DNA from 2 places in the Lactococcus sp. EKM203L genome. Region 1 is predicted to be linked to the other one. Evidence: riboswitches for the same ligand, from Rfam matches in the RefSeq annotation. Region 1 holds a riboswitch; the other holds the start of a gene.
What was found. Region 1 has a riboswitch for FMN ahead of HFD15_RS09580 (ECF transporter S component). Riboswitches for the same ligand answer to the same signal wherever they lie in the genome.
Positions count from the first base shown of each region.

Region 2: it holds a riboswitch for FMN, as region 1 does, so the genes downstream of both, ribD (bifunctional diaminohydroxyphosphoribosylaminopyrimidine deaminase/5-amino-6-(5-phosphoribosylamino)uracil reductase RibD) here and HFD15_RS09580 (ECF transporter S component) in region 1, are expected to answer to the same signal.

Region 1 covers NZ_JAALEQ010000005.1:50,613-53,794, reverse strand. Annotated here, with positions in the region: gene HFD15_RS09595 (segregation/condensation protein A) at 1-323, shown strand, start outside; gene scpB (SMC-Scp complex subunit ScpB) at 316-882, shown strand; gene HFD15_RS09585 (pseudouridine synthase) at 869-1,588, shown strand; FMN riboswitch at 1,686-1,822, shown strand; gene HFD15_RS09580 (ECF transporter S component) at 1,937-2,557, shown strand; gene HFD15_RS09575 (ABC transporter ATP-binding protein) at 2,706-3,182, shown strand, end outside.
Region 2 covers NZ_JAALEQ010000003.1:123,730-126,911, reverse strand. Annotated here, with positions in the region: gene parC (DNA topoisomerase IV subunit A) at 1-80, shown strand, start outside; gene HFD15_RS06420 (magnesium transporter CorA family protein) at 106-1,011, opposite strand; FMN riboswitch at 1,182-1,298, shown strand; gene ribD (bifunctional diaminohydroxyphosphoribosylaminopyrimidine deaminase/5-amino-6-(5-phosphoribosylamino)uracil reductase RibD) at 1,480-2,568, shown strand; gene HFD15_RS06410 (riboflavin synthase) at 2,568-3,182, shown strand, end outside.

The sequences.
Region 1 (3,182 bases):
TTTTGCAGGATAAATCTGCTTTAGATTTATTTCTAGCTTTTACTAAGATTCTTGAGTTGCAAAGACAACATTTTCAAGACGAGAACACAAAAATAGCAGCTGAGAAATTTACAATCGCTGATAAGATTTTAGAGTTAAGTACTAGATTTACAGAACAAAAAATATGTAAATTTTCAGATTTGTTTTCTAACTCTACTAATAAAGATGAACTCGTCACCACTTTTATGGCTCTTTTAGAATTAATCAAAAATCAACAGATTTCTTTTTCTCAAGGAGAGCTTTTTGGAGAAATTATTTTAGAAAGAAAAGAAACTAGTGAATAAGACAGCAAGTTGTGAACTCTTACTTTTTGTATCTGGCGAAGCTGGTTTAACTTTGGCAGAATTGTCAGCATTGACAGAAATGTCTAAACAAGCTTGTCAGCAACAAATTGATTACTTAAAAGAAAAATATCATTCTGATGAAGAATCTGCTTTGACGATTATTGAAACTGCAGGTAAATATCGTATGGCTACAAAAGAAGAGTTTGCAGAAATTCTTAAAAACTATGCCAAAACTCCTCTTAATCAATCTTTGTCAAAATCAGCTCTTGAAGTTTTATCAATTATTGCTTATAAGCAACCTTTAACTCGACTCGAAATCGATCAGCTCCGCGGAGTGAATTCCTCAGGTGTTCTCTCAACACTTCGTGCTTTTGATTTGGTTGAAAAGGTCGGGCAAGTTGAAGCACCAGGACGTCCAAGTCTTTATGCAACAACTGATTTTTTCTTAGACTATATTGGGATTAATCATTTAGATGAATTACCTGAAATAGATGAGTCAAGATTTATCGCAGAAGAACAAACCTTATTTAACGAAAGTGAAGAAAATGAGAATCAATAAATATTTGGCCCATGCAGGTGTGGCAAGCAGACGTAAAGCAGAAGAACTAATTTTAGCGGGAAAAGTAACGGTAAATAATGTTCCAATGACAAACTTGGGTTATCAAGTTTCAACTGGAGATATCGTTGAAGTTAATGGAGTAGCAGTTTATAACGAAGAACCCGTTTATTATCTTCTAAATAAACCAAGAGGCTATATTTCTTCAGTTAGCGATGACAAAGGACGTCAAACGGTAATGGATTTAATGCCTCAAGTTAAAGAACGGATTTACCCTGTGGGACGTTTGGACTGGGACACAAGCGGTTTGCTTTTGCTTACAAACGACGGTGAGTTTACGAATATGATGACTCACCCACGTCATGGCGTTGATAAGGTCTATGTTGCTAAGGTAGAAGGCCAAGCGAACAAAGAAAACTTGCGTCCTTTAACTTTAGGTATGACTATTGAAGGTAAAAAAGTTAGTCCCGCCCGTTATGAGATTATCAAACAAGAGAAAACAAAAAATCATTCGATTGTTAGTTTAACTATCCATGAAGGACAAAATCATCAAGTTAAAAAAATGTTTGCGGCTGCAGGACTTCCAGTACAAAAATTGAGTCGTATTCAATATGGAACTCTTACATTGGATGGACTTCCAACAGGACAATTTCGTCGTTTGAGTAAAAAAGAAGTTTCTCAATTGATTAATGCAGCCCAAGGAAATTAAGTGATTATTATAAAAGACAATTCTGGTAAAGAGTTGTTTTTTTATTTCTTAAGCAAATCTTATTCTTGATAAGCAAACTATTTTTGTGCTATAATAAAAATATCTTCAGGGCACCGTGTAATTCGGGACCGGCGGTAAATAGGGCTTTGACCTTATGACTCCGCGATTCGCTACGGCGATTGAAGCAGTGAGAATCTGCTAGCGACAGTAAAGTCTGGATGGAAGAAGATGAACAATTTTTGTAGTGTAATCAACTTCGGTTGGATTACTGTTTTTAGCCAAACCAAAAATGTCTATCAACTTCCTCGAAATTTGAAGAATTATTTTCTCATATTTGGAGGTTTTTTTATGTCTAAAACACGTCGGATGGTGTTAATTGCCATGCTTGCTGCATTATCAACAATCTTATTATTGCCGATTTTGCAGTTTCCGCTATTGCCTGGAATTGATTTTATGAAAGTTGAACTCTCAATCATTCCAGTACTTATTGGAGTCTTTACTTTGGGATTGGGTGATGGATTTATAATCCTCTTTATTCGCTCTATCTTATGGTATCTCCTATTTAATCAAGGGCCATCAACTTGGATTGGTGTGCCGATGAACTTCATTGCTTTGGGAATCTTCATGGCAATTGTTTGGTTCTTTACAAAGAAAAAATTCTCAATCAAAAACTATACAGTTGGTGTGGTTTTAGCAGCCATCGCATCAGTTCTTGTGATGATGGTATTGAATGTTTTCTACGCACTCCCTCTCTATCGTTTAGCTGCTGGCTTCGATGTTGATAAGATTTTTGTTGGAGCAACTCATCTTTTTAATATGGGTTCTCTATCAGTTACTTTGAATCCAACTTATCTTTTAACAGTAGTTTTACCTTTTAATGCTTTGCAGTACATCATCTTTGCTCTGGTATTTGGATTGATTGTTGCAGTGTTCAAGAAAAACAAAGTCGTAAAATTTTATAATGCTTAATAAAAAAAGAAATTTCATTGATTTGAAGTTTCTTTTTTTATTTAAATAGTAAATAAGTGGGAATCTCAATTCATATAGTCTGTTTTAAACGCTTTCTTTATGGTATACTAATATTTAGAATATTATAAAATAAAATGGAATAGACTGTATGAAAATTTTTAAAGATTTATGGTGGTTTTTTAAGGCAGAGAGAAAAGGTTATGGCGTTGGTCTATTAGCCCTTTTTATTGTTTCGTTAACTCACTTGATTCCGCCTTTAATTATCGGAAAAATTATTGACCATATTGTTAAGCGTAACCTGACTTTACCCTTAATTTTGAGTTTTTCTGGTATTTTATTGATCACTGCACTCGTTGAATATGGCTTTCGTTTTCTTTGGTCTACAAATATTTGGGGTGAAGCCTTTAAACTGGAAAAAATAATCCGTAGTCGGCTTTTTAGGCATTTTTTAAGAATGGATACCCTTTTTTATCAGAGAAATCGGACTGGCGATTTGATGGCTCATGCGACAAATGACCTACAAGCGATACAGAGTGTTGCTGGACTTGGTGTTTTGACTTGGGCAGATTCTTTAATGACGGGCGGGATGACAATCATTGCTATGCTCTTATTTATCGACTGGCGT
Region 2 (3,182 bases), on a different contig from region 1:
TATCATTATCAGATCGAACAAGCAATGGACATCCAATTGCTGATGATCTTGAAAAAATTGCAAGCGTAAAAATAAAATAAAAAAAATCAGCTTTGGCTGATTTTTTTATTGTCTTCGACCAATAATATAACGAAAGAGTGCCGCATAAAGTAGCCAAAGAATAATACAAGCTCCAATAATCCAAACCCAAGCATCTTTTTGGTTAGTAAGTGGAAGTGGTACATTCATTCCAAAAAACCCGGTGATGACTGCTAATCCTGCCAAAAGTACAGAAACAATTGTCAAAGTTGTCATATTATCATTCAAATTATTATTGAGGACATTATTATAAGTTCCTGCTAATTGTTCAAGAATTTGAGCATTAAGTTGTGTCATACTGGCAAGCTGCTGTGCTTCGATAATTGCATCTTCAAGCTGCTCTTTTTCAGTTTCATTGAACTGTCTGTAAATACTTTTAGTTTTAAGTTGTTCAAGTAGTAAAGTATTTTGGTTGGCACTAGATACAATATACAGCATTCCCGTTTCAATATCAGAAAGGGCCAACAAATTTTTCTTTGTTGTTTTTTCACGCAACTTTTGATTAATTTCTTCTTTTGATTTATCAATTTGTTCTAAGTAAGGAAAGAAAGCCTCTGAAATCAAAAATAAACTGATGAAAAGAAGATGATAAACCGTTTCTGGTTCATTTTGAAAACAATATTTTTTAATTTGATTAATTAAATATTCATTTTCTGGATGATAAAGAGTAATTAATCGATTTTTTTGTGCTACAAAAGTAATGGGAACCGTCTTATAATGAACTTCTGAATTGAGTAAATCCAGACTATTGAAAATCAGTACAAAGTCTTGACTATCAGGGATGAACTCCGTGTGAGGACGTTCATTTTTATCTTCGGCATATTGAAGCGTTTCTAAGTCAATACCATAAGTAGCAAGTTCAGAAGTATTTCTAAGGTCTTCGACATTAAAAGAAAGCCAAGTGAGTTGAGGGTTTATTTTTATTTCTTGCATGATAAGATATCCTATGTTCTAATAGAGCCATTTTAGCAAAATTGTAATTTTTGAGCAAATAAATAGGCGAAAACTATTAATAACTAACTTGAGAAATTGCTATTTTAAAGAATACGTTTTTATTTCTTGACAATCTTTAAATTTAAATGCTATACTTTAGCTACAATTGAATAAATCTTCAGGGCAGGGTGTAATTCCCTACCGGCGGTATAGCCCGCGAGCTGCTTGCAGCATGATTCGGTGAAACTCCGAGGCCGACAGTATAGTCTGGATGAAAGAAGATAATAAAACCATAATACTCTAGTCAGTATTATGTCTATTTAGCCTAAAACTCTGGAGTGAATTTATATAATTCACTCCATTTTTGGTTTTTTGAGCTGCATTTTTGCTCGAAAAAAATAGAAAATTTATCAAAAGACCCTGAAATTTTATTTTAGGGTCTTATTTTTTATTAGAAAGGATGAATAGATGAAAAAAGACGAATACTACATGGATTTAGCAATTGTACTTGCAAAAAAAGGAGGTGGTAATGTCAACCCTAACCCTCAAGTAGGAGCCCTTATTGTCAAAGAAGGGAGAATTATTGGTCAAGGTTATCATGAAAAATATGGGGAAGCTCATGCGGAAATCAATGCTTTTAAGGATTGTAACGAATCTCCCGAAGGATCCACGCTTTATGTGACCTTAGAGCCTTGTGCGCATCAGGGAAAACAACCCCCTTGTTTTGAAGCGATTATAAAAAATAGAATTAAGCGTGTTGTTATCGGGCATTTAGACCCCAATCCCTTGGTTTCAGGAAAAGGAATTAAAGCAATGAAAGAAGCTGGAATTGAAGTTTCTATCAATGTCTTAGAAAAAGAATGTGAAGAATTAAATAAAATTTTCTTTTATTATGTTAGTCAAGGGCTTCCTTATGTCATGATGAAGTATGCAATGACTTTAGACGGAAAAATTGCGACATCAGCAGGTCAATCAAAATGGATTACAGGTGAAATTGCAAGACAGAAAGTACATCAAGACCGTTCACGTTTTATGGCAATTATGATTGGTGTTGAAACGCTTATTTTAGATGATCCACAACTCTCTGTCAGGTTGGAAAATGGAAAAAATCCGATAAGAATCATTTGTGATACTCATTTAAGAAGTCCTTTAGCTTCCAAGATTGTTTCCACAGCTACTGAAATTTCAACGATTATTGCTACAGCTGAGTCTGACCCCGAAAAACAAGCTCCCTTTCTTAAAGTGGGTTGTGAAATTATCTTAGTTTCTTGCCTAGAAGGAAGATTGAATTTGAAAGAATTGACCAAAAAGTTAGGAGAAAAGGGGATTGACAGTATCATCTTGGAAGGTGGAGGGACATTAAATGCTTCGGCATTAAAAGCAGGGATAGTCCAAAAAGTTCAAACTTACATGGCCCCTAAAATATTTGGTGGAAAAGAAGCACCAAGTCCAGTTGAAGGACATGGAATCGAGCAACCCAATCAAGCCTATCTCCTAGATAGGCCTCAAATAACCTATCTAGGAGAAGATATTTTATTAGAAAGTGAGCTTCTTTAATGTTTACAGGAATAATTGAAGAAATAGGGGAAGTGAGTCGCCTGCAAAAAAGAGAAAAATCCTTCAAAATTAGTATCCGTGCTTCCTTGATTTTAGAGGATATGAAACTTGGAGATTCTATTTCAACAAATGGTTTATGCCTGACCGTTTCTGAATTTAATCAAAAAGAATTTACGGCTGATATTATGCCTGAAAGTCTAAATCGTTCAAATCTTGGCACCTTAAATGTGGGTGCCAAAGTTAACTTAGAACGAGCGATGTCATTAAATGGCCGATTTGGTGGGCATATTGTGTCAGGGCATATTGATGGAGTTGGCCAGATTTTAGAAGTAAAAAAAGAAGAAAATGCCATCTGGTTTGAAATCAAAACGAGCTTAAATTTAATGAGATATATCGTCGAAAAAGGCTCAATTACGATTGATGGGATTAGTCTTACAGTTGCTCAGGTTAAGTCGAAATCTTTTAGTGTTTCCATTATTCCACATACGCTCAAAGAGACGATAATTGCAGATAAAAAAGTGGGTGATACTGTTAATTTAGAAAATGATATTTTGGGGAAATATATAGAAAAATTATGGGGCGATAGTAGTTCTTTGATGAAAGAATCTTCAGTA